Regions from separate parts of the Pseudomonas shiyinii genome, predicted to be linked through region 4. Evidence: predicted binding sites of a transcription regulator. Region 4 holds the regulator's gene; each other region holds the start of a gene.
The links. Region 4 encodes FliA, which starts transcription of late flagellar genes. Its sites were predicted from a motif close to CTAAAGTTTNNNNNNNNNNNGCCGNTAA; they were not measured.
Positions count from the first base shown of each region.

Region 1: the regulator FliA is predicted to act here: its motif matches at 3,411-3,438, upstream of motA (flagellar motor stator protein MotA).
Region 2: the regulator FliA is predicted to act here: its motif matches at 2,538-2,565, upstream of ACXHGZ_RS04060 (flagellar protein MotY).
Region 3: the regulator FliA is predicted to act here: its motif matches at 3,713-3,740, upstream of ACXHGZ_RS10985 (methyl-accepting chemotaxis protein).

Region 1 covers NZ_CM161522.1:4,220,750-4,225,507, forward strand. The annotation lists gene orn (oligoribonuclease) at 1-238, opposite strand, end outside; gene rsgA (small ribosomal subunit biogenesis GTPase RsgA) at 375-1,406, shown strand; gene motB (flagellar motor protein MotB) at 1,478-2,491, opposite strand; gene motA (flagellar motor stator protein MotA) at 2,495-3,346, opposite strand; gene ACXHGZ_RS19090 (HDOD domain-containing protein) at 3,477-4,758, shown strand, end outside.
Region 2 covers NZ_CM161522.1:850,558-855,315, reverse strand. The annotation lists gene ACXHGZ_RS04070 (hypothetical protein) at 1-133, shown strand, start outside; gene ACXHGZ_RS04065 (argininosuccinate synthase) at 191-1,408, opposite strand; gene ACXHGZ_RS04060 (flagellar protein MotY) at 1,536-2,501, opposite strand; gene pyrC (dihydroorotase) at 2,632-3,678, shown strand; gene rnt (ribonuclease T) at 3,735-4,346, shown strand; gene ACXHGZ_RS04045 (peroxiredoxin) at 4,531-4,758, opposite strand, start outside.
Region 3 covers NZ_CM161522.1:2,410,176-2,414,933, reverse strand. The annotation lists gene fapA (functional amyloid chaperone FapA) at 1-365, opposite strand, end outside; gene ACXHGZ_RS10995 (AAA family ATPase) at 660-1,211, opposite strand; gene pnuC (nicotinamide riboside transporter PnuC) at 1,208-1,774, opposite strand; gene ACXHGZ_RS10985 (methyl-accepting chemotaxis protein) at 1,943-3,577, opposite strand; gene ACXHGZ_RS10980 (undecaprenyl-diphosphate phosphatase) at 3,866-4,696, shown strand; gene ACXHGZ_RS10975 (DUF1294 domain-containing protein) at 4,698-4,758, shown strand, end outside.
Region 4 covers NZ_CM161522.1:3,122,653-3,127,410, forward strand. The annotation lists gene ACXHGZ_RS14050 (chemotaxis protein CheA) at 1-1,646, opposite strand, end outside; gene ACXHGZ_RS14055 (protein phosphatase CheZ) at 1,659-2,447, opposite strand; gene ACXHGZ_RS14060 (chemotaxis response regulator CheY) at 2,466-2,840, opposite strand; gene fliA (RNA polymerase sigma factor FliA) at 2,945-3,685, opposite strand; gene fleN (flagellar synthesis regulator FleN) at 3,682-4,515, opposite strand; gene flhF (flagellar biosynthesis GTPase FlhF) at 4,604-4,758, opposite strand, start outside.

The DNA.
Region 1 (4,758 bases), 1.1 Mb from region 4:
CGATACGGCTCTCGCGCACGCGCTGGGTCAGGCCCGAAGCGCCATGGGTGCGGGTGTTCCAATCATCCATACGCGCCAGCACCTCGTCGCTGTGGTGGATGGCGATCACCGGGCCTTCGGCCAGGGTGTTCAGCTCGCTGTCGGTAACGATGGTGGCCATCTCGATGATGACGTCGTTGTCCGGATCCAGGCCGGTCATTTCCAGATCGATCCAGATCAGGTTCTGTGGGTTCTGCATGAAAGGGCTCCTCGAATAGGCGGTCATATTAGCCTAGGCGCGGCCCTTCGTGCCGCAAACGCCAGCGCAAGTGTACGCGTCGGGCCGTGCTAAACTGCCAGCCGTTTTCTTCCTGCCCCGCCGATACGGAACATTCATGGCCAAACGCCAGCTCAACCGCCGCCAGAACTGGCGCATCGAAAAAATCCAGGGCGAGCGCGCCGCTCGCGCCGCCAAACGCGAACAACATGCCCTGCAGGAGCTGGAGGGCGGCGACCTGGGCCCTGAACAGCTGGGGTTGGTGATCGCCCATTTCGGTGTGCAGGTGGAGGTCGAAGCCCAGGATGGCGAAGCGGCGGGCCAGGTGTTTCGGTGCCATCTGCGGGCCAACCTGCCGGCTCTGGTCACCGGAGACCGCGTGGTGTGGCGCGCCGGCAACCAAGGCAATGGCGTGATCGTCGCACAGATGCCGCGCACGGCCGAACTGTGTCGGCCGAACAACCATGGTCAGCTCAAGCCGGTGGCGGCCAATGTCGATCTGATCGTGATCGTCTTCGCCCCGGCGCCCGAGCCCCAGGCCAACCTGATCGACCGCTACCTGGTGGCCGCCGAGCATGCAGGCATCCGCCCGTTGCTGCTGCTGAACAAGGCCGACCTGATCGATGAGCGCAACGGCCCGACCATCGAGGCCCTGCTGGCGGTCTACCGCGACCTGGGCTACCCGCTGCTGGAGGTTTCGGCTCATCAGGGCGATGGCATGCAACGCCTTCAGCAGATGCTCGATACGCACACCAGCGTGTTCGTCGGCCAGTCGGGCGTGGGCAAGTCGTCGTTGGTCAACAGCTTGCTGCCCGAGGTACAGACCCGTGTGGGCGACCTCTCCGAGTGGTCTGGCCAGGGCACGCACACCACCACCACCGCGCGCCTGTACCACTTCCCCAACGGCGGCGACCTGATCGACTCGCCGGGCATCCGCGAATTTGGCCTGGGCCATGTCAGTCGTGATGACGTCGAAGCCGGGTTCATCGAGTTCCGCGACCTGATCGGCCACTGCCGCTTCCGCGATTGCAAGCATGCCCGGGAGCCTGGGTGCGCCTTGCTCCAGGCCCTGGAGGATGGGCGCGTCACGCCGCAGCGTATGAACAGCTACCGCTCGATCATCGCCAGCTTGCCGCAGGATAGCTACTGACGCGGGTGATCTTGGGGCCGCTTTGCGGCCCATCGCGGCGCAAGGCCGCTCCTACAGGTGTTGCGCGGCCATCATTCCTGGGCGTCGTCCATCTTCAGGACGCCATCCTCGAAGATGTTCAGCTTCTGGCGCAGCTCCCGCGGCTGCATCGGTGCCTGGGCGCTGTCGCCCTGGGCAGGCGCTGCCGGCGCCTGGGCACCCGGCGGAGCCGGTTCGGCCGGCGTCTGGGGCGTGCTCTGTTCACCCTCGATGTCGCGTTGGGCCTTCTTGGTCAGGACGATGATGTCGATGCGACGGTTCACCGGGTTGAACGGATCCTTGCGGTCGAACAGCGACGATGAGGCATAACCGACCACTCGTGCCACCTGGTCGTCCGGATACCCCCCCGCCACCAACGCCCGGCGCGCCGCGTTGGCACGGCTGGCCGACAGCTCCCAGTTGCCGAACTCCCCGGTGCCGGCATAAGGCTTGGCATCGGTATGGCCACTGATGCTGATCTTGTTCGGCACCGCCTTGATGGTGTCGGCCATGGCCAGCAGGATGTCCTCGAAGTAAGGCTGCAGACGCGCGCTGCCCAGGTCGAACATCGGCCGGTTCTCGGCGTCCATGATCTGGATCCGCAGGCCGTCCTGGGTGATCTCGAACAGGATCTGGTCCTTGAACTTCTGTAGCTGTGGGTTTTCCTCGACCTTGTTCTGCAACTCCTGCAACAGCAGCTGCAAGCGCTCCTGTTCGACCTGGTCGGCCAAGGTCTCGACCTGGTCCTTGTCCAGCTGGATGCTGGTGTTCGGCGTCGGCTCGGACTTCTCCTCGGGGTTGATGGTCTTCTCCGGCGCCAGCTGCGGCGAGCCGCCGAGGTCGATCACGTAGGGCGTGCCGCTCTCGGAGAAGCCGATCGGGTCCTTGAAGTAACCGGCGATGGCGATTTTCTGCTCGGGCGTAGCCGTGGACAGCAGCCAGAGCACCAGGAAGAACGCCATCATCGCCGTGGCGAAGTCGGCGAAGGCGATCTTCCAGGAGCCGCCGTGGTGGCCGTCGCCATAGCGCTTGACGCGCTTGACGATAATGGGCTGGTTGTTCTCCATGGCTCAGCGACCGCGGACCGCTTGTTCCAGCTCGGCGAAGCTCGGGCGGTGCGACGGGTACAGCACCTTGCGCCCGAACTCCACGGCCAGCGACGGCGGCATACCCGACGCCGAAGCCACCAGCGAAGCCTTGATCGCCTCGTACACGTTCAGCTCTTCCTTGGCATCGTGGCGCAGGGCGTTGGACAGCGGGCCGAAGAAACCGTAGGCGGCCAGGATACCGAAGAAGGTACCGACCAACGCCGCGCCCACGTGCAGGCCGATGGACTTCTGGTCGCCATCGCCCAGCGAGGCCATGGTCACCACGATGCCCAGCACCGCCGCGACGATACCGAAGCCAGGCATGGCGTCGGCCACGCTGGTGACGGCGTGGGAGGGATGCTCAAGCTCTTCCTTCAGGCTCAGCAGCTCCATGTCGAACAGCCCCTCGAGCTCGTGGGGGGCCATGTTGCCGGTGGACATGATGCGCAGGTAGTCGCAGATGAACGCGGTCATGCGCTCATCACCCAGCACCGCCGGGTACTTGGCGAAGATCGGGCTGGCCGCCGGGTCCTCGATGTCCCCCTCGATGGCCATCATGCCTTCGCGGCGGCTCTTGTTGAGGATCTCGTAGACCAGGCCCAGCACCTCCAGGTAGAAGGTATGGGTGAAACGGGTGCCGAACATCTTCAGCGACTTCTTGATCACATGCAGGGTCATGTGACCGGGGTTGGCCTGAAGGAACGCACCGAAGGCCGCACCGCCGATGATCAGCACTTCGAACGGCTGGATCAATGCCGCGATCTTGCCGTGGGAAAGTACGTATCCGCCGAGCACGCTCGCGAATACGACGATGATGCCGATAATTTTAGCCATAGGTTCAGGGCACTTGCTGTCGTGGTCGGGATGAGGGACGGGAGCTTTGAAACTCTTCTTCTACTTATCGGCAGAACTGCGCCAGACTATAGCCACAAATAACGAAAAGCCAGTTTGGACTGATGTCAAAATGCCAATGGACGCTAAGGTGCCAAACCAGATTCCGCGTACGCTCGATGCCTGGGTAAAGCTGCTCGATGGCATCCGCCTGCCGGTGCCCAAGGAGAGCCACGACCGGGTGTTGTCGGCCATCAACGATAGCCGCCGCTCTCTGCGGGACATTGCCGAACTGATGCAAGACAGCCCCGCCTTGGTGCTGTCGGTGATGCGCGAGGCCAACCACCCGGCCAATGCCAGCCAGGCCGAGCCTGCCGAAAGCCTCGAAATCGCCCTCAACCGCCTGGGCCTGGCGCGCAGCGCCAGCCTGCTGGCACGCCTGCCCGCGGTGCCGGGCCAGGACATCCCGCCGGTGCTGCGCCAGTTCCTGCTGATCAGCCAGCATGCCGCGCAACAGGCCAGCGGCCTGTTCGCCAGCCGCCTGGCACGGCTGTGGCAGGAGATCCATTGGGGCAGCCTGCTGTTCCTGTCACCGCTGTGGCCTATGGCGCAAGCCTTTCCCAAGCTGCTCGATACCTGGGAGCTGCGGGTCATCCACAAGGGCGAGGACGCCGCCGAAGTCGAGCTCGCGCTGTTCGGCGTACGCATCATGCAACTGTGCCAGGCCGTGGCCGAACACTGGCGGCTGCCGGAATGGGTGACCCAGGGCTATCGCCTGCTGCTCGATGAGCGCGAACAACTGGCTCAGGTGCTGGCCATCGCCCGCGAGCAGGACAGCTTCACCCAACAGCAGCGCCTGGACGACGCGCCCGGGCTGCGCCGCTGGTTCAACCAGCCGGCCAATACCGTGCTGCTGGCCAACGGCCTGGCGCTGGCCGCCCAGGTGGGCTGGGACAACCCGCACCTGCTGCGCTGGCAACTGCTGACCGCCCTGTACCTGCAGACATCGCTCGACGACGTGCAACAGCAGGTCCACCAGCAGGCCGCCGCCAGCGCCCGCCACCATGCCCGTCATGCCCTGTTCCACCCCGCCGAGGCGCTGATCTGGCCCTGGCAGCAACGCCGGCCGCATCCGGACATGCTCGAACCGCCACCGCCCACCACCCAGGACCTGGCGCGCTGGCGCACGCTGTGTGGCGAGCTGCTGACCCAGCCCAGCCCGTTCGGCACGAGCCTGCACCTGTGCACCCAGGCCCGCGACGCTCTGCTGGCCTGCGGTATGCAACGGGTGATTCTGCTGACCCTGGACAAGGCCACCGAATCCCTACGCGTGCAACAGACCGCCGGCCTGCCAACGGAGGTCGCGGCCCTGGTGCTGCCCCTGGCCGGCAGCAAATTGCTGCAACGCCTGATGA
Region 2 (4,758 bases), 2.3 Mb from region 4:
GCATATATTGCGTACCGTCACCCGCCGCCATCCCCATGCTCGCCGTTGGGTGCTCTACAACCTCGATACCCGGACCCGTATCCAGCTGTCGGTCAAGGCGCTGGGCGAGCCCGACGAGGCGATCGACCGCTGATAAATAAAAAACCCGGCGCCAAGGCCGGGTTTTCAGGTAACGCTCGCCAGGATGAGATCAGAGCAGCGAGCGGCCCTTGTTGGCGGCAATACGCATGCGCAGGGCGTTGAGCTTGATGAAGCCCGCAGCATCGGCCTGGTTGTAGGCGCCGCCGTCTTCCTCGAAGGTCGCGATGTTGGCGTCGAACAGCGAATCGTCCGATTTGCGACCGACCACGGTGACGTTGCCCTTGTACAGCTTCAGGCGAACGACGCCGTTCACGTTGACCTGCGAGGCGTCGATCATCTGCTGCAGCATCAGACGCTCCGGGCTCCACCAGTAGCCGGTGTAGATCAAGCTGGCATACTTGGGCATCAGCTCATCCTTCAGGTGAGCGACTTCGCGGTCCAGGGTGATCGACTCGATGGCGCGGTGGGCCTTGAGCATGATGGTGCCGCCAGGGGTCTCGTAGCAGCCACGGGACTTCATGCCGACATAGCGGTTCTCGACGATGTCCAGGCGACCGATACCGTTGGCACCACCGATGCGGTTCAGGTCGGCCAGGACGGTAGCCGGGGTCTTCTCGACGCCGTCGATGGCGACGATGTCACCGTTGCGGTAGGTGAGCTCGATGTAGGTAGCCTGATCCGGGGCGTTCTCCGGGGACACGCTCCAGCGCCACATGTCTTCTTCGTGCTCGGTCCAGGTATCTTCCAGGACACCGCCTTCATAGGAAATGTGCAGCAGGTTGGCGTCCATCGAGTACGGCGACTTCTTCTTGCCGTGGCGCTCGATCGGAATGCCGTGCTTCTCGGCGTAGTCCATCAGCTTCTCGCGGGACAGCAGGTCCCACTCGCGCCACGGCGCGATGACCTTGACGCCCGGCTTGAGTGCATAGGCGCCCAGCTCGAAACGCACCTGGTCGTTGCCCTTGCCGGTAGCGCCATGGGAAATGGCGTCGGCACCGGTTTCGTTGGCGATCTCGATCAGGCGCTTGGCGATCAGCGGACGGGCAATGGAAGTACCCAGCAGGTACTCGCCTTCATAGACGGTGTTGGCGCGGAACATCGGGAACACGAAGTCTCGCACGAACTCTTCGCGCAGGTCATCGATGTAGATCTCTTTGACGCCCATTGCCTGTGCCTTGGCGCGGGCCGGCTCGACCTCCTCGCCCTGACCCAGGTCAGCGGTGAAGGTCACCACTTCGCAGTTGTAGGTATCCTGCAGCCACTTGAGAATCACCGAAGTATCAAGGCCGCCGGAATACGCCAGTACGACCTTTTTTACGTCCGCCATGCCATCACTCCACGGGGTTGTACGGAAAGCGGTTGATTCTACCGGCCCCATTGAAATATTTACAATGGGGCGACAGCTTGTGATGACAAAGCGACAGGAACAGTCAAGAGCGCGACCCTCGTCGCGGTCAGGATTTTTTTTCTGCCGGTGCCTGCGCCGGCGCTGGGCCAGGCGTCGCTGGAGCTGCGGCAGCGGGCGCCGGGGTGGGCTCTGCCGAGGGCTTTTCCACCGGCTTCTCGACCGGGGCGACACGCTCCAGCTGGATGTTCACCCGGCGGTTGCGCGCCCGGTTGGCGGCACTGTTGTTCCGGGCCAAGGGGTAACGTTCGCCGTGGAAGCGCACGGTGATCTGCTCATCCGGCACACCATGGGCCTTGAGGTAGTCGGCGACCGCCAGGGCCCGGCGGCGTGAGGTGTCGCGGTTGGTCAGGCGGCTGCCACTGTTGTCGGCATGGCCATCGAGCTCGATGTGGTTCACCGACGGGTCTGCCTTGAGGTAATCGAGGATCACGTCCAGGCGTGCCCGCGCCGCGCTGTCCAGCTCGATACCGCGTGGGAACCCGACCTGGGTCTGGCGGATCTGGTCGAAGTTCATCGGCAGCAGCTTGGCGGCACATGCCTGGTAGTCGCCATAGGCCTTGGCGAAGCTGACCGGCAGTACATGCACCTCCATGGGTCTGCCGCCCTCGCCGGCATGGTTGCGCACCACCGTGCTGCGCCCGTCGAGCAGGCCGTTGATCAGCCGGCTGGCCTGACCCTGGGACGATGTGAACAACACCCCGCTGCGCCCCATGCGCACGCCCCCGAGATTGATGTCGCCCCGGCCAGGTTGCCAAGGTGCTGCCGCGGCCAGCAAGGTCGCGCTGCCCGCCCCCAGCGCATTGCTGTCCGATCGCAACTGGAAGACCGCCTGTTCGCCGGCACGACGGACGAACTCACCGCTGCCGAAACCGTCGATCGGCTGGGACAGCCGACATTCGAACTGGTCCCCCTCGACGTTCCAGGCGACGTTCTCCACGCGCGTCTGGAACGTCAATGCCCCGGCCGGCAGGCTGGCAAACAGGGAAAGAAGGGCTAGGTAACGCTGGCGCACAGGTGGCTCCACAGATTCTGACGGCTTACCTGCAGGCTATCGGACGCCACCGGGAAAACTTGATAGCCGTGCTCCTACCGGGGTTTTCCGGTAGCATTGGCCCTTGAGTTCGACCCGCCTGGAATCTCCAATGTCCGATCGCCTGACCCTCCTGCGTCCCGACGACTGGCACATCCATCTGCGCGATGGTGCCGTCCTGCCCCATACCGTTGGCGACGTGGCGCGTACCTTCGCCCGCGCCATCATCATGCCCAACCTGGTCCCGCCGGTACGCAATGCCGTCGAGGCCGGCGCCTATCGCGAGCGCATCCTCGCCGCGCGCCCGGCGGGCAGCCGCTTCGAGCCGCTGATGGTGCTGTACCTCACCGACCGCACCAGCGCCGAGGATATCCGCGCGGCCAAGGCCAGCGGTTTCGTGTACGCCGCCAAGATGTATCCGGCCGGCGCCACCACCAACTCCGACTCGGGCGTGACCAGCATCGACAACATCACGCCGGCGCTCGAGGCCCTGGCCGAAACCGGCATGCCACTGCTGGTGCACGGCGAAGTGACCCGTGCCGAGGTCGATGTGTTCGACCGCGAGAAGCGCTTCATCGACGAGCACCTGGCCCGCGTGGTCGAGCGCTTCCCCACGCTGAAAGTGGTGTTCGAGCACATCACCACCGCCGATGCCGCGCAGTTCGTCCTGCAGGCCCCGGCCAACGTCGGCGCGACCATCACCGCGCAGCACCTCTTGTACAACCGCAACCACATGCTGGTCGGCGGTATTCGCCCGCACTTCTATTGCCTGCCGATCCTCAAGCGCAACACCCATCAGGTGGCGCTGCTGGACGCAGCCACCAGCGGCAACAGCAAGTTCTTCCTCGGCACCGATTCGGCGCCCCATGCCCGCCACGCCAAGGAAGCCGCCTGCGGCTGCGCCGGCTGCTATACGGCCTACGCTGCCATCGAGCTGTATGCCGAGGCCTTCGAACAGCGCAATGCGCTGGACAAGCTCGAAGGTTTCGCCAGCCTGCACGGCCCGGCGTTCTACGGCCTGCCGGCGAACACCGACACCATCACCCTGGTTCGCGACGAGTGGACCGCTCCCGACAGCCTGCCATTTGGTGACAACACCGTGGTTCCGCTGCGCGCTGGTGAAAAACTGCGCTGGCGTCTGCTGGAGGAGAAGGCGTGAGCGAAGCGTTCTACGAAGACGACCAGGAAGGTCAAGGCAGCAGCGTTCGCCACCCGATGGCCGAGCGCTTCCGCGGTTACCTGCCCGTGGTGGTGGATGTGGAAACCGGCGGTTTCAACAGCGCCACAGACGCGCTGCTCGAAATCGCTGCCGTCACCATCGGCATGGACGAGAAAGGCTTCCTGTTCCCGGAGCACACCTACTTCTACCGGGTCGAGCCCTTCGAAGGGGCCAACATCGAGCCGGCGGCCCTGGAGTTCACCGGTATCAAGCTGGACCACCCACTGCGCATGGCGGTTAGCGAAGAAACCGCGCTTACCGACATTTTCCGTGGGGTGCGCAAGGCCCTGAAGGCCAATGGTTGCAAACGGGCCATCCTGGTCGGCCACAACAGCAGCTTCGACCTGGGCTTCCTCAATGCCGCCGTGGCGCGCAACGACCTCAAGCGCAATCCATTCCATCCTTTCTCCAGCTTCGACACGGCCACCCTGGCTGGCCTGGCCTATGGCCAGACCGTCCTGGCCCGGGCCTGCCAGAGTGCCGACATCGATTTCGATGGGCGTGAAGCCCACTCGGCACGCTACGACACCGAGAAAACCGCCGAGCTGTTCTGCGGCATCGTCAACCGCTGGAAGGAAATGGGCGGCTGGCGTGACTTCAACGACTGACCAGCCTGAGCCCCTGGGGCTGCTTTGCGGCGCTATCGCTGGCAAGCCAGCTCCCACAGGGGTTTCGCAAGTCTTGAGAGCGGCGCAGGACAGGTGGGGGCTTGCTGGCACCAGGCTGCCCAGAGCACCGCTACAGGCATAAAAAAACCGGCCATGATGGCCGGTTTTTTTATTCGCGTGGCAATTACAGCTTGCCAGCGTTCTCGCTCAGGTAGGCAGCAACGCCTTCCGGCGAAGCGGTCATGCCCTTGTCGCCTTTCTTCCAGTTGGCAGGGCAGACTTCGCCGTGCTCTTCGTGGAATTGCAGGGCGTCGACCAGGCGCAGCAGTTCTTCCATGTTGCGGCCCAGCGGCAGGTCGTTGACGATCTGCGAACGGACAACGCCGTTCTTGTCGATCAGGAAGGCGCCACG
Region 3 (4,758 bases), 710 kb from region 4:
CCGGCCCCGGCACCCGATCCGCCGGCCATGCCAGGTAGCCGGGACTGGACGGTGTCCAGGCCGCGCAAGCTGCCCGAGTGGTCGGTGGTGAGCAGGCGATTGACTGTCGAGCCGCTGGCGATGCGGGCGAAGTCACCGTCGGTCAACTCGTTGGTCTGGGCTTTCACCCGGGCCGATTCGTTGGTATTGACGGTAGTGGGGTAGGGGTCGGGGGTACCGGTCTTCCGAGCGGCTTGGCGAGCCTGGACATCACGGGTCAGGACGATGATCCCGTTGCCCTCGGCGCTGGCGGGAAGGGGGAAGGCTGCGGCGGTCAGGCAACCCAGGACGAGCAGTGCAGGCAGTGTCTTGTTCTTGGTCCCCACGGCGATGCTCCCTTCTCTGTGCGCTGGCCTTTGAGCGTTGACAGAGGTAGAGCGAAAGTCGTGCCGCTTTCATTTTTTATAGTTAAATCAAGGTGTTGGGTGGTTCAGGGGGCCGTTCGGTGTTTTTCTGTTTCACGGCTGATACAGAAAAACCGTCCATCGCCCTACAGGCCTTGAAAACCCACGCGGCCCGGGGTAACGGCAGTAGCTGTATCACGTTTGAAACAGTTTCCCCAGGTCTGTGGCAAAGCCCCCAACAATGGGGGGCCTAGCTGGCTGTACAGTTACAAAAAATTAACACTCGGTGGCGCAGGCGGGCGCTTGGCCGTCAAGTAGACGCGCCACCGCTGCCAGGGCCTGGGCCTGGCGGGTGGGCCAGTCGCCTTCGAGTACTTGAAAGGGTTTCTGGTGAGTGCGCAGCCAGTGCAGGCTATCCTCGAAGAATCTTTGCCGCTCTTCCAGGCGGGGTTGGCAGCGCTGGCCGTCGCCGACCCAATCGACACCTTGCGGGCTGAGTAGCAGGTGCAGGTCATAGTGGCGTTCGAGCAGGGCCTGCTCGAGCCAGGCGGGGCAGTCTGCGAACAGTACCCGGCTCCAAAGGATGTTGCTGAGTAGGTGGGTGTCGAGGATCAACAGGTCGGGCGCGTGTCGGCGGCTCTGGTCCTCCCAGGCAAGCTGGCCGCGGGCGATGGCGGGAATATCGGCATAGCAGGTTTCGCGCTGTTCCCGCTCGATGAAGTGGCGGACGTATTCACCGACCACCACACCGCCGAAATGCGCCTGGATTTCGCCACTCAGCCAGCTCTTGCCGCTGGACTCCGGCCCGCATAGCACCAGGACCTTCATGCGGGTGCCAATGCCGGGTCGCGGCGCCATTGCACCCAGCCGCGCACGGCGATGAGGGTGAACAGTGCGTAGAGCGCTGCGGTGAGGTAAAGGCCCTTGTAGAGGAACAGCCCCACGAAGACCACGTCCAGCACCATCCACAGCGCCCAGCATTGCACACGCTTCTGCGCCATCCACACCTGCGCCACCAGGCTGAAGCCAGTCAGGGCCGCATCGAGCCAGGGCTGTGCTGCGTCGGTCCAGTGCGCCATGGCGGCGCCCAGGCACAGGCTCGCCAGCAGGCCTGCGCCAAGGCCGATGAATACCTGCCCGGCCCCCAGGCTGGAAACCTGGCGTGCGTCTTCCACATGGTCAGGCCGGGTCCATTGCCACCAGCCGTACAGTTGCAACACGGCGTAGACCAGTTGCAGGAGCATGTCGGAATACAGCTTCACTTCGTAGAAGATCCAGCTGTAGAGCAGCACCATCACCAGGCCGATCGGCCAGCACCACGGGTTCTGCTTGACCGTGAGCCACACGGCGATGACGCCGAGCACGGCGGCGAAGAGTTCGAGGCCGGACATCGGCGATCCTTGGGCAGGGGTAGAGGGCGCGATTGTAGCCTGTAGGGCGGGGAAGCTGTAGGGGCGCGCCGCGATGGCATCGGCTGGGCAGCGGCAGTGCCTGGGCTGACGCCATCGCGGGGCAAGCCCGCTCCTACAGGAGGCGCGTGGGTTTGACGAAGGGCAGTATCAAACCCGGAACTGGCGCAGCAACTGTTCAAGCTCCTCGCTCAACCGCGCCAGGGCTGCGCCGGCATCACTGGATTGGCGCGCCGCGTCGGCGGTTTGTTGGGACAGCCCGGCGGTATCCAGCACATTGCGGTTGATTTCCTCCACCACATGGGCCTGCTGCAGCGTAGCGCTGGCGATCGAGGCGTTGAGGGCGGTGAGGTTGTGCAGCGCCTGGCTGATGGCATCCAGGCTGGAGCCCGCCTCACGGGCCTGCTCGACGGTCTGGCGCGAGGCTTCGCTGCTGGTGCCGATCGCCCTGACAGCCGCTTCCGACTGGCCTTGCAGGTGCTCGATCATGGTCTGGATCTCGGCGGTCGACTGGGCGGTGCGCTGGGCCAACAGCCGGACCTCGTCGGCAACCACGGCAAACCCCCGGCCCTGCTCGCCGGCGCGGGCCGCCTCGATGGCGGCGTTGAGCGCGAGCAAATTGGTCTGCTCGGCAATCGAGCGGATCACTTCCAGTACACCGCCGATCCGCGTGCTGTGCCCGGCCAGCTCGCCGATCACCTGCACGGCCTGGTCGATGGTGCTGGAGAGTCGGTCGATCTGCTGCAGGCTGCCATGGATCGCCTGCTGGCCATGGTCCACCTGGCGCTGCGCCGCCTGCATCTCGCTGGCGGCCTGCTCGGCGGTCTTGGCCACGTCCTGCACGGCATAGGTGACTTCATTGACCGCCGTGGCCACCTGGTCCATCTGCAGCGATTGCTGGGCACTGTGCGCCTGGGCCTGGCCTGCGTTGTCGCCCACGTGTTCGGCCGATTGGGCAAGAGCATGGGCGGCGCCCTGCAGTTGGCCGACCACACCCTGCAGCTTGCCGTTGAAGCGGTTGAAATGCTCACCGAGGCGGGTGACTTCGTCGCGCCCATGGGTATCCAGGCGGCGGGTGAGATCGCTTTCGCCGCTGGCGATATTACCCATGGCCTGCACCGCCTCCTGCAACGGGCGGGCGATGCTGCGGGCGATCAGCATGACCAACAGCGCCATCAACACGGCGATACCCAGGCCCGCCAGGGAGGCGTCCCGTACCTGGCGGGCGAACTCGGCCTGCACGTCATCGACATACACGCCCGACCCGATGATCCAGCCCCAGGGTTTGAACAGCTGGATGTATGACGTCTTGGCGGCCGGCTCACTGGCACCGGGCTTGGGCCAGCGGTAGTCCACCGGGCCTGCGCCCTGGCTGCGTGCCAGGCTGGCCATCTCGTTGAACACGGCGAAACCGTCGGGGTCACGAATGCCGGAAAGGTCCTGGCCGTCGAGCTTGGGGTTGGTCGGGTGCATGACCATCCTGGGCGCCAGGTCATTGATCCAGAAGTAGTCGTCCTTGTCGTAGCGCAGGCTGCGCACGGCCTGCAGGGCCTGCTGCTGGGCCGCTTCGCGGGTGAGCGTGCCGGCTGCCTCCAACCCCTGGTAGTAGGCCAGCACGCCGGCGGCAGTCTGCACCACGTGCCGGGTCTTCTCGGCCTTGGCCTGGTACAGGTCGCCATGCAGCTGGCGCAGCATCAGCAGGGCGAAGGCCACCAGCATGCCCACCGCGACCAGCAGGATCAGCGACAGGCGCCGGCTGATCGACATCGACCTCAAGGTCTTCATCAAAGGTACTCCCGTTGTTCTTGTTATCAGGTGTATCCAAGCATGCCGGGGCCGGTGCGGCACACTCGACCAAGGGCTAGGCCAGGCGTTTGCTGTCGCATGCCGCGCGAGCCATCGACAGGCTGCTCTGATAGGATCTCGGCCGCGCAAGATGAAACCTTTAGGTATCTAGGCCTTTTCCGCTGGCATTGGCCCCGTAGGGGCTGTAAAACGGCCGGGCCTTCGCGGCAACCAAATGCAAATCAAGAACAAGGGGCCTGCATGCAGCAGCGCCTCATCGGGGGAACAATGGATTTTTGGAGTGCCTTTCAGGCAATCATCTTAGGGATCGTCGAAGGTTTGACGGAGTTTCTGCCCATCTCCAGCACCGGGCACCAGATCATCGTCGCCGACCTGATCGACTTCGGTGGCGAGCGGGCCATGGCCTTCAACATCATCATCCAGCTCGGCGCGATCCTCGCCGTGGTCTGGGAGTTCCGGCGCAAGATCTTCGACGTGGTGCTGGGGCTGTCCAGCCAGCCCACAGCGCGTCGCTTCACGGCCAACCTGCTGATCGCGTTCTTTCCGGCGGTGATCCTGGGCGTGCTGTTCGCCGACCTGATCCACGAATACCTGTTCAATCCGGTCACCGTGGCGGCGGCGCTGGTGGTGGGCGGGGTGATCATGCTGTGGGCCGAGCGTCGCGACCACCGCATCGAGGTCGATCACGTCGATGACATGCGCTGGAGCCATGCCCTGAAGATCGGCTTCGTGCAGTGCCTGGCAATGATCCCCGGCACCTCGCGCTCCGGCTCGACCATCATCGGTGGCCTGCTGTTCGGCCTGTCGCGCAAGGCGGCGACCGAATTCTCGTTCTTCCTGGCCATGCCGACCATGGTGGGGGCGGCGGTGTACTCGGGCTACAAGTACCGTGACCTGTTCCAGCCGGGTGACCTGCCGGTGTTCGCCATCGGGTTCGTGGTCTCGTTCATCTTCGCCATGATCGCTGTACGCGGCCTGCTCAAGTTCATCGCCAACCACAGCTATGCAGCCTTTGCCTGGTACCGCATCGTCTTCGGCCTACTGATCCTGGCGACCTGGCAGTTCGGCTGGGTCAACTGGGCCACGGCGCACGGTTGATATGGCACGCACCCAGCGCGCGCCACGCCGTGGCGTCGAACGCACCCAGGATGCCGTTCACA
Region 4 (4,758 bases):
AAGATCAGGTTGTAGCAGTCCGACTCGCTCAGGCGCTCGGCGGCGTCCTTGTCCATCAGGCCCTTTTCCACGGCCTTGGCGCGCAGTACGTTCGGGTCCATGCCCTTGCCGTCGTCGGAGATCGACAACAGGATATGGTCGCCCTCCTGCTCGGCGGACAACACCACATGGCCGGTACGCGCCTTGCCGGAGGCTTCGCGTTCGTCGGGCATCTCGATGCCATGGTCGACGGCATTGCGCACCAGGTGCACCAGCGGGTCGGCCAAGGCTTCGACGAGGTTCTTGTCCAGGTCGGTCTCTTCACCGACCAGCTCCAGGTTGATTTCCTTCTTGAGCTGGCGGGCCAGGTCGCGGACCAGGCGAGGGAAGCGGCCGAAGACTTTCTTGATCGGCTGCATGCGGGTCTTCATGACCGCGGTCTGCAGATCGGCGGTGACCACGTCGAGGTTGGAGACGGCCTTGGACATGGCCTCGTCGCCGCTGTTCAGGCCCAGGCGCACCAGGCGGTTACGCACCAGCACCAGCTCGCCGACCATGTTCATGATCTCGTCCAGGCGCGCGGTATCGACCCGCACGGTGGTTTCCGCCTCGCTGGCCACAGGCTTATCGCCAGCCGGTGCCACAGCGCGTGCCGGGGCCACGGGCTTGGCAGCGGCAGGCTTGGCGGCTGGGGCAGGCTCGGGTTTGGCGACCGGCTTGCTATCGGCCTTCGGTGCGGCGCTGGCGGCAGCGGGTGCGACAGGCGCCTGGGTGGCCAGCGCATCGCTGGAGAACTTGCCTTTGCCGTGCAACTGGTCCAACAGGGCTTCGAACTCGTTGTCGGTGATGTGCTCGCCGCCCGCCTCGGCAGGGGCTGCCGGGGCGGCAGGTGCGGCCGCACCCGCCAGCGCATCGGCGGCGAAGGTGCCCTTGCCATGCAGTTGATCGAGCAGCGCTTCGAATTCGTCGTCGGTGATTTCGTCGGATGCCGCAGGCGCCGAGGTGCTGGCCGCTGGTGTGGCAGCCACGACTTCAGGGGAGAACTGGCCCTTGCCGTGCAACTGGTCGAGCAGCGATTCGAATTCGGCATCGGTGATCTCGTCACCCTCGCCGCCCACGACCTCGCCCTGCATCTGCTCGGCGGCCTGGGCCTTGACTGCATCGAGGGAGTCGAGCAGCTGTTCGAATTCACTGTCGGTGATGTCCGGCTCGACCGCTGGCACTTCGGCCTCGGCCGCCACCGGCGCCTCGACGGCGGGCGCAGCGCTGTCGGCACCGGCAGGCTCGGCCAGGCGCGACAGCGCCGCCAGCAGTTCCGGCGTGGCCGGGGTGATGTCGCTGCGCTCGCGCACCTGGCCGAACATGCTGTTGACGGTATCCAGCGCTTCGAGGACCACGTCCATCAGTTCCGCATCGACCCGGCGCTCACCTTTGCGCAGGATGTCGAACACGTTCTCGGCGATATGGCAGCACTCCACCAGCTCGTTGAGCTGAAGGAAACCGGCGCCCCCTTTTACAGTGTGAAAACCGCGGAAGATCGCGTTGAGCAAGTCGGCATCTTCGGGTCGGCTTTCCAGCTCGACCAGTTGCTCGGACAATTGCTCGAGGATTTCGCCGGCCTCTACCAGGAAATCCTGGAGGATTTCTTCATCGGCGCCGAAGCTCATTGAACGTGCTCCTTAAAAACCCAGGCTGGACAGCAAATCGTCGACGTCGTCCTGACCGGACACGACATCTTCACGCTTATCGGCATGAATCTGCGGACCTTCACCCCGAGTCGGATGTTTTTCTTGATCTTTTTCAGCGCGCAGTTGCTGGTGGTCGTGTTCGATACCGGCAAAACGGTCCACCTGGCTGGCCATCAGCACCAACTTGAGCAGGTTGCTCTCCACCTCGGTGACCAGCGCGGTCACGCGCTTGATCACTTGGCCGGTCAGGTCCTGATAGTCCTGGGCCAGGAGAATGTCGTTGAGGTGACCGGCAACCTTGCGGTTACCCTCGACGCTGTGCGTCAGGAAACTGTCGACGCGCTTGACCAGCTCGCGAAACTCAGGCGCTGCGACTTCCCGGCGCATGAAGCGCTGCCAGTCGGCGCTCAGGCTCTGGGCCTCGGCCGTCAGGTCGTTGAGCACCGGCGTGCCGGCCTCGACCAGGTCCATGGTCCGGTTGGCCGCGCCCTCGGTCAGCTTGACCACGTAGGACAGGCGCTCGGTGGCATCGGTGATCTGCGAGACTTCCTCGGCCTGCGGCATGCGCGGGTCGATCTGGAAGCTGACGATTGCACTGTGCAGCTCGCGGGTGAGCTTGCCGACTTCCTGGTACAGGCCACGGTCACGGGTCTGGTTCAGCTGGTGGATCAGCTGCACCGCCTCGCCGAACCGGCCGCGCTCGAGGCTCTCGACCAGTTCCTGGGCATGTTTCTTCAGGGTCGTCTCGAACTCCCCGAGCGATGTATTCATTTGCTCCATGGCGCCCCCTGACGTGACTCAGCCGTTGACGCGTTCGAAGATCTTTTCGATCTTTTCCTTGAGCACCTGGGCCGTGAAAGGCTTGACCACGTAGCCGTTGACCCCAGCCTGGGCGGCTTCGATGATCTGGTCACGCTTGGCTTCAGCGGTGACCATCAGCACCGGCATGCCCTTGAGACGGTCATGGGCGCGTACCTTGCGCAGCAGGTCGATGCCGGACATGCCAGGCATGTTCCAGTCGGTCACAAGGAAGTCGTAATGGCCGTTTTCCAGCATCGGCAGCGCCGTGGTGCCGTCGTCGGCTTCTTCGGTGTTGGTGAAGCCAAGGTCACGCAACAGGTTCTTGATGATCCGCCGCATCGTCGAGAAGTCGTCAACGATGAGGATTTTCATGTCTTTGTTCAATTAGACCTCCAAGCAGTCTTTAACGCGCCCGGCCCCCGGGCGCGCGTTCAATCAATTCGGTACAACGTGCAACGACTGCGGCGAACCCTGGCTCAACGCGCCCGCCATTCTCCCAGGCGGCTGCGCAGGCGCGCCGCGCATTGGCTATGCAACTGGCTGACGCGCGACTCGCTGACCCCAAGCACCTCACCGATTTCCTTGAGGTTCAGCTCCTCGTCGTAGTACAGCGCCAGGACCAGGCGTTCGCGTTCCGGCAGGTTGGCGATCGCCTCGGCCAGGGCGGCCTGGAAGCGCTCGTCCTCCAGGTCCCGCGCCGGCTCCAGCTGGCCGCTGGCGCCATCCTCGTGCAGCCCTTCGTGCTCGCCGTCCTGCAGCAGGTCGTCGAAGCTGAACAGGCGGCTGCCCAGGGTGTCGTTCAAGATCCCGTAATAATCATCGAGACTCAATTGGAGTTCGGCAGCAACTTCATGATCTTTAGCGTCACGACCGGTTCTGGCTTCAACGGCACGGATCGCATCGCTGACCATACGGGTATTGCGGTGTACCGAACGCGGCGCCCAGTCGCCCTTGCGCACTTCGTCGAGCATGGCGCCACGGATGCGGATACCGGCGTAGGTCTCGAAGCTGGCGCCCTTGCTGGCGTCGTACTTGTTGGCCACTTCCAGCAGGCCGATCATGCCCGCCTGGATCAGGTCCTCGACCTGCACGTTGGCCGGCAGGCGTGCCAGCAGGTGATAGGCGATGCGCTTGACCAGCGGGGCATAACGCTCGACCAGTTCATACTGGGCATCGCGTGCCGCCCTGCTGTACATCTTGTAACCACTCGCATTCATAGTACCGGCCCTGCACTGGTGGGTTGCACCAGGCGCTCGACGAAGAACTCAAGGTGCCCACGCGGATTGGCAGGCAGCGGCCAGCTGTCGACCTTCTGCGCGATGGCCTTGAAGGCCAGCGCACACTTGGACCGAGGGAAGGCCTCGTAGACCGCCCGCTGCTTCTGCACCGCCTTGCGCACGCATTCGTCGTAAGGCACGGCACCGACGTATTGTAGGGCGACGTCCAGGAACCGATCCGTGACCTTGGTCAACTTGGCAAACAGGTTGCGCCCTTCCTGCGGGCTCTGCGCCATGTTGGCCAGGACGCGGAAGCGATTCATGCCGTAGTCGCGGTTGAGCAGCTTGATCAGCGCATAGGCATCGGTGATCGACGTCGGCTCGTCGCACACCACCAGCAACACCTCCTGGGCGGCACGGACGAAACTGACCACCGAATCGCCAATCCCTGCGGCGGTGTCGATCACCAGCACATCGAGGTTGTCGCCGATCTCGCTGAACGCCTGGATCAGGCCGGCATGCTGCGCTGGCGCCAGGTGCACCATGCTCTGGGTGCCGGAGGCCGCCGGCACGATCCGGACACCGCCAGGGCCCTGCAGCAACACATCGCGCAGTTCGCAGCGCCCCTCGATGACGTCGGCCAGGGTGCGCTTGGGCGAAAGGCCCAGCAGGACGTCGACGTTCGCAAGACCGAGGTCGGCGTCCAGCAGCATGACCCGCCGCCCCAGGTCAGCCAGGGCCAGGGACAGGTTCACTGAAACGTTGGTCTTGCCGACGCCGCCTTTACCGCCAGTCACGGCGATCACCTGTACGGGATGCATGCTACCCATGTTTGTTCTTTACCTTGTCTCGGGGCCCAGGCCACACAAGGGGTTGGAAAGCGCCCCTTTCGTGTAGGTACTTTGCGATGTCCATTCGTCAACCCACACGCTTGCCAGGGTTGTGGTAGAGATCAGCGAACATGTCGGCCATTGCCTCTTCGCTGGGCTCGTCCTGCAGCTGCACACTGACCGCACGACTGACCAACTGGTGCTTGCGCGGCAAGTGCAGGTCGTCAGGAATGCGCGGCCCAT